3 regions of the Acidovorax sp. SDU_ACID1 genome follow, and region 1 is predicted to be linked to each of the others. Evidence: predicted binding sites of a transcription regulator. Region 1 holds the regulator's gene; each other region holds the start of a gene.
The links. Region 1 encodes FNR, which switches genes on or off when oxygen is low (the NO sensors DNR and NnrR bind a similar motif). Its sites were predicted from a motif close to TTGATNNNNATCAA; they were not measured.
Positions count from the first base shown of each region.

Region 2: a site for FNR is predicted at 1,574-1,587, ahead of AAG689_RS21590 (universal stress protein). Genes of this name have one in related genera too.
Region 3: a site for FNR is predicted at 2,024-2,037, ahead of ubiM (5-demethoxyubiquinol-8 5-hydroxylase UbiM). Genes of this name have one in related genera too.

Region 1 covers NZ_CP152342.1:2,898,219-2,901,486, reverse strand. Annotated here, with positions in the region: gene ccoG (cytochrome c oxidase accessory protein CcoG) at 1-732, shown strand, start outside; gene AAG689_RS14315 (FixH family protein) at 792-1,073, shown strand; gene AAG689_RS14310 (hypothetical protein) at 1,189-1,476, shown strand; gene fnr (fumarate/nitrate reduction transcriptional regulator Fnr) at 1,502-2,224, opposite strand; partial or broken gene hemN (oxygen-independent coproporphyrinogen III oxidase) at 2,420-3,268, shown strand, end outside.
Region 2 covers NZ_CP152342.1:4,399,108-4,402,375, forward strand. Annotated here, with positions in the region: gene AAG689_RS21580 (LysR family transcriptional regulator) at 1-677, shown strand, start outside; gene AAG689_RS21585 (metallophosphoesterase) at 674-1,513, shown strand; gene AAG689_RS21590 (universal stress protein) at 1,642-2,064, shown strand; gene AAG689_RS21595 (helix-turn-helix domain-containing protein) at 2,082-3,134, shown strand.
Region 3 covers NZ_CP152342.1:4,427,575-4,430,842, reverse strand. Annotated here, with positions in the region: gene AAG689_RS21745 (amidohydrolase family protein) at 1-526, opposite strand, end outside; gene ubiM (5-demethoxyubiquinol-8 5-hydroxylase UbiM) at 668-1,963, opposite strand; gene AAG689_RS21735 (DUF6139 family protein) at 2,141-2,380, shown strand; gene AAG689_RS21730 (acetoacetate--CoA ligase) at 2,452-3,268, shown strand, end outside.

The DNA of each region.
Region 1 (3,268 bases):
AGCGCCATGTTCGACAAGGACACTTTGGTCGTGACGTACGACCCTGAGCGCGGTGAGCCGCGCGGGCCACGCAACAAGAGCATCGATCACAAGGCGAAGGGACTCGGCGACTGCATCGACTGCACGCTGTGCGTGCAGGTGTGTCCTACGGGCATCGATATCCGGGAGGGCCTGCAGTATGAATGCATTGGCTGCGGCCTCTGCGTGGATGCATGCAACACCGTGATGGACAAGATGAAGTACCCGAGAGGGCTGATCCGCTTCTCTACGCAGAACGGCGTGAAGAACCATTGGACGCAGTCGCAGATGCTCAAGCGCGTGCTGCGTCCGCGCGTGCTGATCTATACGGCTGTGCTGGCCTTGCTGTGCGTGGGCATGCTGGCCAGCCTCGTGGTGCGCACGCCGCTCAAGGTGGACGTGGTCCGCGACCGCGCGGCACTGTCCCGGATCGTGGCAGGCGGCAAGCTGGAAAACATCTACCGCTTGCAGATCATGAATGCCACCGAAGGCACGCAGCGCTACCGTATCAGTGCGCGCGGGCTGGAAGGGCTGGAAGTCGCCTCCGAATCGGAGATCGATATCGGACCGGCCGAGTCGCGCTGGGTGGCAGTGCGGCTGCAGGTGCCCTATGGTTCTGCCGCGCCCGGGTCGCACACTGTGTTTTTCGACATCCAGGCACAAGGCGATAAAGCGCAGGTGGCCGAGAAGTCGGTGTTCCTGGTACCCCGCTGATGGGCTTGCCAGGTGGTTATGTTCAGGTCAGGCCTCCTTATGGGGCCAAGGAGTTTCCCATGCCCGCAGTCCCATCCATGAATGAATCGCCAGTGGCGCAGCCTTGGTGGAAATATGGCCATGTCTGGCTGGTGATCGCCGGGCCGGTGATCGTGGTGATCGCTGGCTTCGTGACGCTGTGGCTCGCGATCCGGCAGCCCGACCCTGTATTGGCGGAAGACTATTACCAGCGTGGCCTAGAGATCAACAAGACGCTCCAGCATTCCGAGGCCAGCATGGCCCCTGCGATAAAGGGCCGCAACCATGCCGCCACGCCCCTCGAGGACCAGCCTCGCCGGTGACGCGGAGCCGCATCCGAAAAGAATTGATGCAGGTAAGGGGAATCGAGAGGTCGGGTACTCTTTGCACGCGCAGGGCATGATGCTAGGCTGTCACCATTGCAAGGAGGCACGCGAAATGTGGACGCAGCGACTGATGTGGATTGCCTGGCCCGCCTTTCTGATGGCAGGGGTCATGGAAATGGTGGTGTTTGCCTTCGTGGATCCGGAGGCATTGCACTGGTTCGACCAACCCATGAACCTATCGCGGCAAGGCGTTTACACCGTTGCCTTCTTCATCTTCTGGTTGGTGATCATGGCGTCGAGTGCATTGACGACCATGCTGTCCCTCTCGCCGTTCGAGGTCAACCGCTGTCCTGTGCCCAAGGGAGACCGTCCCCTGGACTGCGCAAAGTATTCGTCCTGAAGACGCGGGCCGCCTGCAAGGCGGTTCAGTGGCAGGCTTGTTGGCTGTTCACGATGCGTTTCAGGGCATCGGTGTCCACGATGCGGACATGCCGCTGCTTGACTTCCACGATGCCTTCTTCCACGAATTTCGAGAATGTACGGCTCACGGTTTCCAGCTTGAGACCGAGGTAGCTGCCGATTTCCTCACGCGTCATGCGCAGGACCAGTTCCGACTGGGAAAATCCCCGCGCATGCAGGCGCTGCACCAGATTCAACAGGAAAGCCGCTAGACGCTCCTCGGCGCGCATGCTGCCGAGCAGGAGCATGACGCCATGTTCACGCACGATCTCGCGGCTCATGATCTTGTGCACATGGCTCTGCAGTGCCGTCACTTCGCGGGAGAGCTCTTCAATGCGGTCGAAGGGCATCACGCAGACTTCTGCATCCTCGAGCGCTACGGCGTCGCAGGTGTGCCTGTCGTTCACGATGCCATCGAGGCCGATGATCTCCCCGGCCATCTGGAAGCCGGTGACCTGATCGCGTCCATCCTCCGTGGCGACGCAGGTCTTGAAAAAGCCCGTGCGGATCGCAAAAAGGGAAGTGAAGGCTTCACCGTTGCGAAACAGCGTGCCGCCTCGCTTGATCTTGCGGCGGATGGCCACGATTTCGTCGATGCGTTGCAATTGCTGGTCGTTCAGCCCCAGGGGCATGCAAAGCTCGCGCAAGTTGCAGTTGGAACACGCAACTTTGATGGTCTGCAGATTCATGTGCACGGGCGCCCTGTTCATGTGGCTAGCTTACCTCTGAAACCCCTGGAGGCGGAAATGCCGCAGGGAATTGACCGACTTTGAGCCGAAATCAAATTGTCGCTATCCTGACCCCGTGAGTGCTTGATTAAAGTCAAGGACGAGCCGGGGTCTCTGCGGCACAGTGGATAGTCAGATACAAGGAAAATTTTCCCCATGACTGTTGTCACCACCGAGCTCTTGCGTCGCTTCGATGTGCCTGGGCCGCGCTACACCTCCTACCCGACGGCGGACCGTTTCGTGGAGGCTTTTGGCGAAGAAGAATACATTCTTGCGCTGCAGCAGCGCCGCGTGGGTTCGGCGGCCAAAGCGATGCCATTGTCGCTGTATGTGCACATCCCGTTTTGCGAGTCGCTGTGCTACTACTGCGCATGCAACAAGATTATCACGCGGCACCCGGAACGGGCGGAGGTCTACCTGCGCTATCTGAGTCGGGAGATCGACCTGCATACGGCCCATTGCGGTGTCGGGCAGCACGTCAGCCAGTTGCATCTGGGAGGGGGACGCCGACATTCCTGTCCGACGAGGGGCTGCGCGAGCTCATGGGCATGCTGCGCCGCAGCTTCGTGCTGGCGCCTGGGGGCGAATATTCGATTGAAGTGGATCCGCGCACGGTCGACGAGCAGCGCCTGGCTCTGCTGGCGGAACTGGGCTTCAACCGGCTCAGCTTCGGTGTGCAGGATTTCGACCCCGAGGTGCAGAAAGCGGTGCACCGCGTGCAGCCCGCGGAGAAGGTATTCGCCCTGGTGGCGAGCGCCCGCAAGCTGGGATTCGAGTCGGTCAACGTGGATCTGATCTACGGTTTGCCACGCCAGACTCCGGAGTCCTTCGACCGTACGCTGGAGCAGGTCACCCAGTTGCGCCCGGACCGCATTGCGCTCTACGCGTATGCCCACCTGCCCGAGCGGTTCAAGGCGCAGCGGCGCATCGTCTCCGCCGAGTTGCCCATGGCATCGGCCAAAGTGTCCATGCTGGCCCGCTCCATGGATGTCTTCATGGCTAGCG
Region 2 (3,268 bases), 1.5 Mb from region 1:
GCACCGCCTTCGTGCTGGCCATGGCCGACGCCACCGGCGCCACGCTGATCCCGCCGCTGGTCGAGATCGTGGAGCGCGAGGCGCCCGGCGTGTCGCTGCGCGTGGTGCCGCTGACCACGCGCGACCCGCGCCGCCTGCTCGACGACGAGACCGCCGACGTGGCCGTAGGCTACTTCCCCGCCGCCATGGCCGACCTCACGGCCCGCGCGCAGACCGACAGCCTGGTGGCCTTCGACAGCATGCGCCTGTACGACGGCGAATACGTCTGCGTGATGCGCCGCGGCCACCCCCTGGCGCACGGCCCGCTGACGCTGGACCAGTACTGCGCCGCACGCCACCTGCTGGTGAGCTTCTCGGGCAAGCCCTTCGGCTTCATCGACGAGGCGCTGGCCGCGCTAGGACGCGACCGGCGCATCGTGCTCACCGTCAACCAGTTCTTCACCGCCGGGCGCGTGGTCGCCGCATCCGACCTGCTCACCGTGCTGCCGCGCCACTTCGTGGGCGTGGCCAGCCTCAAGGACGAGCTGGTCTGGCGTCCCCTGCCCATGCCCATGCCCATCGTCCACGTGGACGCGCTGTGGCACCGCCGCCGCCGGCACGACCCGGCCCACCGCTGGCTGCAGGACGCCCTGGCGCGTTCGGCCCGCCGCACCTTCCACGCCCCGCCCCTGCCGTGAACATCCAGCTGCTGTCCGACCTGCACCTCGAAGCCCATCCGCACTTCAGCCCCAGCCCCGCCGCCGGCGCCGACCTGCTGGTGCTGGCCGGCGACATCGGCTCCTACCAGGCCGGCTCGCGCATCGAGGGCGACGACTTCGGCCTGGCCCGCTTCTCTCCGCTGCCGCAGTACGCCGGCTGGCCCACGCCCGTGGTCTTCGTGCCCGGCAACCACGAATACGACATGCAGGACTTCGACGCCGCGCACGCGCGCCTGCGTCACCTGTGCGACCGGCTCGGCCTGATCTGGCTGGAGCGCGAGAGCGTGGTGCTGCAGGGCGTGCGGCTGGTGGGCACCACGCTGTGGAGCGACTTCGACGCGCTCGCCGACCCCGGCGCCCCCCAGACCGAGCGGATGCGGCGGCGAGACAAGGCCTTCCGCGCGGCCAACTTCTACCTCTCCAAGACCGGCGGCACGCGCCACGGCACGCCCTTCCTGGCCGAAGCCGTGCGCGAGCAGTCACTGCAATGCCAGGCGTGGCTGCGCGAGGCGCTGGCCCAGCCCTTCGACGGGCCCACCGTCGCCGTCACCCATTTCGCGCCCAGCCTGAGAAGCGCCGACCCGCGCTACGGACTGGTGCCCGGCACCGCGGGCTTCTGCAACGCGCTGGACGACCTGCTGCCCCGCGCGCGCCTGTGGCTGCACGGCCACCTGCACGCGCCCAGCGACTACACGGTCCGCGGCACCCGCGCCGACGGCGGCGCCTGGGCCTGCCGCGTGGTCGCCAACCCGCTCGGCTACGCGCGCAAGGGCGAGCAGGCCACCTTCCGGCCGCACTGCATCGTCGCCGTGTGAAACCGTATGATGCTGCCCGGGTGCTGCGCACCCATCGCCGGCACACAGAGCACGCAAAATATGACCCTGGTCAAGACAACAGGCGCGGTCGCGAAGTAGCCTGAACCATCCCCTTACGGAGTCTCGCAATGAACATCCTGCTCGCCGTCGATGGCAGCCCCTACACCAAGAAGATGCTGGCCTACCTGGCCGCCCACGACGAGATGCTGGGCACCTCGCACAGCTACACGGCCATCACCGTCCAGCCCCAGCTGCCCCCGCGCGCGCGCGCCACGCTGGGCAAGGAAGTGCTCGATAAGTACTACGCCGAGGAGTCCGAGAAGGTGCTCGCGCCCGTGGTGAAGTTCCTGGGCCGCCAGGGCGTGCAGCTCAAGACCATCTCCAAGGTGGGCCCCGCCGGCGAGACCATCGCCAAAACCGCCGAGTCCGGCAAATTCGACCTCGTCGTCATGGGCACCCACGGCCACGGCTCGCTGGGCAAGCTGGTGATGGGCTCCGTGAGCACGCAGGTGCTGGCCAACTGCACCGTGCCGGTGCTGCTGGTGCGCTGATCCGCCTGGGCTGGGCCATGCTGCCTCCCACCCAGCCCCTCCCCTCCACCACCTTCTCCACCAGCCAGCTCCCGGGCGAAGACCGCTTCGAGGCGTGGCGCACCAGCATTTCGGTGCTCTTCGACGTGGCCCCGCTGGCGCAGGGCGCGCCGGTCGAGGACTTCCAGGCGCAGGTGGAGGCCGTCCACCTGGGCCAGCTCCTGCTGGGCGACCTGCACTTCGGCGCCCAGCGCTTCGCGCGCAGCCACGCGCGCGCCGCGCACGACGGGCTGGACCATTACCTCGTGCAGTGGTACCGCCAGGGCGGATTCATCGGCCAGCACGGCGATGGTGTCGGCCTGCGCGTGCGCGGCGGCGACGTGGTGGTCTTCGACATGGCCCGCACCCAGCACACCGTGGCGCAGGACTCGCACGTGCTCTCGCTCATCGTGCCGCGCGCGCTGGGCGACGTGGCCTTCGCGGGCGCGGCCAGCCCGCACGGCACCGTGCTGCGCGGCGACAGCGTCTTCGGCGGCCTGCTGGCCGACCACCTCGGAGCGCTGCACCGGCGCCTGCCCGCCATCGGCATGGAGCAGGCCGACGACGTGGTGCGCGCCACCACCCAGATGCTGGCCGCCTGCCTGCGCCCCAGCCAGCGCACGCTGGCCGAGGCCCGCGCCGATGTGCAGGCCGTGACGCTGGAGCGCATCCAGCGCCACATCGCGCGCAACCTGGGCGCGCCGCTCACGCCCGAGGCGCTCTGCCGCGCCTTCGGCCTCTCGCGCCACCGGCTCTACCAGCTCTTCGAGCCGCTGGGCGGCGTGTCACGCTACGTGCAGCAGCGCAGGCTGCAGCGCGCCTTCCAGACCCTGTCCAACCCCGTCTACCGCCACTTGCGCGTGGCCGACGTGGCCGCGCGCCTGGGCTTCGCCAGCGAGGCGCACTTCAGCCGCGCCTTCCGCGCCGCCTTCGGCCATACGCCCAGCGACGTGCGCGCCATGGCCGAGGCCGCCCGCGCCAGCGGACGCAACCCGCCTGCGCTGCCCAGCGCGGCCTCGGTGGAATACGCCGACTGGCTGCTCGGGCTCTGAGCAGACGCCCAGTCAAGCGCCGCGCGAACGCCCGGTCAAGCCGCCGGGGCGCGGCGCCCGCAAGATCGGCCACAGCGCGCATCCATCGGCGCCGAACGCTTCCATAAAGATAGCTTTCAGCGCTTGATACGCAA
Region 3 (3,268 bases), 1.5 Mb from region 1:
GGTCCACCACGATGCGGCAGCCGGCGGGCAGTGCGGCGTCCAGCAGCGCGGGCAGGTCTGCCGCCTCGCGGTGCAGCTCCAGGTGCCAGTCCAGCGCCTTCAGGCGGGCCAGGAAGGTCTGCCAGCCGGGCGTGCCGAGGTCCGGCAGCGGTTGGCCCACGAGGTTCAGCCGCACGCCGACCACGCCTGCGGCGTCGAGGCTGGCGAGTTCTTTCTCATCCGCCGCGGGGTCCGTCATCACCACGCCGCGCAGGCGCCCGGGATGGGCGCGCAGCGTGTCCAGCAGGAAGCGGTTGTCGTTGCCCAGGAAGCTTGGCTGCACCAGCACGCCGTGCGTGATGCCGTGGGCGTCCAGCAGGCCCAGGTATTGGGCCGGCGTGGCGTCGAATGCCGGCGCATAGCGGCGCGCCGAGGCCAGCGGCAGGCGCTGGAGGAAGACATGCGCATGGCTGTCCACCGCCACGGGCGCGGCAGCGCGGGCCGTAAGCGGGTGCGGATGCGGCGGTGTGCCTGGGTGAGCGGACATGGGGATGGGCGCCTGTGCGGAGGGGTTGGCGCGACTGTAGGCAGCCGGGCGCGCGCGCGTGAGTGGCGCGCGGGTGCCCATCCATAAGCTGCCGTTATGGCTGCGGCGCTGGCGGCGCCGTAGCCCCTCCCCGGAGGGGAATCAGGGCCGCTGTGCGTGGCCTGCCGCCGCAGGCCAGGCCGGGCGCCGCCCCGTGAGCTGGCTGACGATGGCCGCCTTCAGCGGCGGCAGCCGGCTGGCGCCCGCCAGCACGGCCTGGCGCAGCAGGCGGGGCAGGGGCCGCGCGTCCGTGTACAGCCGCACGATGGCGTTGGTGCCCTGGTAGATCGGCCAGGCGTGGCGCTGGTGCGCGCGGGCGTAGCGCTCCAGCACGCTGGCAGCGCCGATGTCCGCGCCGCGCGTATGGGCGCCGGTGAGCGCGTACGTGAGGCTCTCCACGCCCGACAGGCCCAGGTTGAAGCCGTGCGCCGTCACCGGGTGCATGCCCACGGCCGCGTCGCCCAGCAGCGCGCAGCGCGCGGCGGCGAAGCGGTGGGCGTACACGGCCACCAGCGGGTAGGCGTGGCGCTCGCCCACGAGCTGCATGGCGCCCAGGCGGTGCTGGAACTGCTCCTGCACGCGCGCGGCGAAGGCCTCGGGCGGCAGAGCCATCAGCGCCTGGGCCTCGGCCGTGCCAGCGGTGACGACGGCGGAGCACAGCGGCGCGCCGTCCGCCGGGTCGGGCGGCAGCGGCAGCACGGCCAGCGTGCGCTCGTAGCCGAAGCATTCGTGCGCCACCTCGCCGTGCGGCGCCTCGGTGCGCATGCGACAGACGATCACGGTGCGGCCGAAGTCGTTCATCGACGCGCCGATGCCCAGCTGCCGCCGCGTGGCGGAAAACCGGCTGTCGGCCGCCACCAGCAGCGGCGCGCGCAGGCGCTGGGGAACGTCCGGCGCGGCGGCATCGGCGTATTCCAGCTCGGCGTGGGTGGGGGTGACGGCCACCTGCGTCACGCGCGCGCCGGTGACGATGCGCACGCCCGGGGTGCGCGAGGCCACCTCCCAGGCGGTGCGGCGCAATGCGTGGTTGGGCACGATCCAGCCCAGGTGCTCCACCCCCGTGCCGCCCGCGTGCAGCGCCATGGCGCCGCGCTGGCCCACGGGGCCGTCGTGCACCTGGGCCTCGCGCAGCAGGCCGATCTCGTGCCCGGCCAGGCGCTGCCAGCTGCCGAGGCGCTGCAGCGTGGCGACGCTGGGGTGGGTGAGCGCGATCTCGCGCCCGTCCGGCGCCGGGGCGGTGAGCACCTCGCTGCCCTGCTGCTCCAGCACCGTGGCTTGCAGCCCCGCCTGCGCCAGCGAGGCCGCCAGCGCCAGGCCGGCCGGGCCCGCGCCCACGATGAGCACGTCGGTCTGCGAGGCGAGGCCGCGGGGCAGGGGCGGGAGGGTGTCTGAAGGCATGGCGGGGGGGGGGAGAAAGAGGGGTGGCCGGCATTGTCCGCCGGGCGGGTGCGCTCGGGGTTGCCTTGCGTCAAGCCCCGGACCGTGCCGGGGCCATGCGGGGCGCCTTCCTACGCAGGAGGCCGGGAGGCGCCGCTAGAGTGGAACGTTCCCTCACCCAAGCAAAGGACCCCAACCATGCGCGTGGACATCTACCGCCGTGCGGAGGCCGAAGGCCGGTTTTCGCACCTGGCCGTGCCCGAAGGGCGCGCCATTCCCCAGGAGGCCACCAACACCGACTGGGAGAGCGAGCGGCGCGGCGAGGAACTGGACGAAACGGCCGCGCAGTGGCCGGAGTTCGGCATCGTGGAGCCCGGCCGGCAACTGCGCGACAAGGGCTACGCGATCACCAGCCTGGACCGCCAGACCGACGACTGAGCCGCCTGCGGGCTGTCAAGCACGGGACGCTCGCAGGTGACGTGCGCGCTGCGGCGCGCTACGCTGGCCGCATGGAGACACGCACCGCACAACGCCCCCCTTACGTCCCCCAGATCCGCCTATATCAAGACTGGCTGCGCGAACGCCACGGCTTGCAGTTCGAAGGCTACGACGCGCTCTGGCGCTGGTCCGTCACCGAGCTGGACGCGTTCTGGCAAAGCATCTGGGACTATTTCGACCTGCAATCGCCCACGCCGCACACCGCGGTGCTCGCGAAGAACGCCATGCCAGGAGCGCAGTGGTTCCCCGGCGCCCAGGTGAACTACGCGCGGCAGGTGCTGCGCCATGTGGACGCCGCACACGCGGCCGGGCAGCCTGCCCTCATCGGCCGGGGCGAGAAAGGCCGCCGCAGCGAGTTGTCGTGGCCCGAGCTGCGCCGCCAGGCGGCCTCGCTCGCGCTGCACCTGCAGGCGCAGGGCATGCAGCCCGGCGACCGCGTGGCGGCCTACCTGCCGAATATCCCCGAGACCATCGTCGCCTTCCTGGCCTGCGCCAGCATCGGCGCCGTGTGGAGCGTGTGCGCCCCGGACATGGGCACGCACGCGGTGCTGGACCGCTTCCGCCAGATCGCGCCCACGGTGCTCATCGCCGTGGACGGCGTGACCTACGGCGACCGCGACCACGACCGTACCGGCGTGCTGGCCGAGCTGCGCGCGGCACTGCCCTCGGTGCGGCACGTGGTGCTGGTCCATGTCCTTGATGCTTCAAAAAATATAGCTGGCTGCGCTTGCTACACAAGCGCTACGGGCCAAAATGATGCACAAACCAAGGCTTTCGAGCCGCTGTGGCTGCCGTTCGACCACCCGCTGTGGATCGTCTACTCCAGCG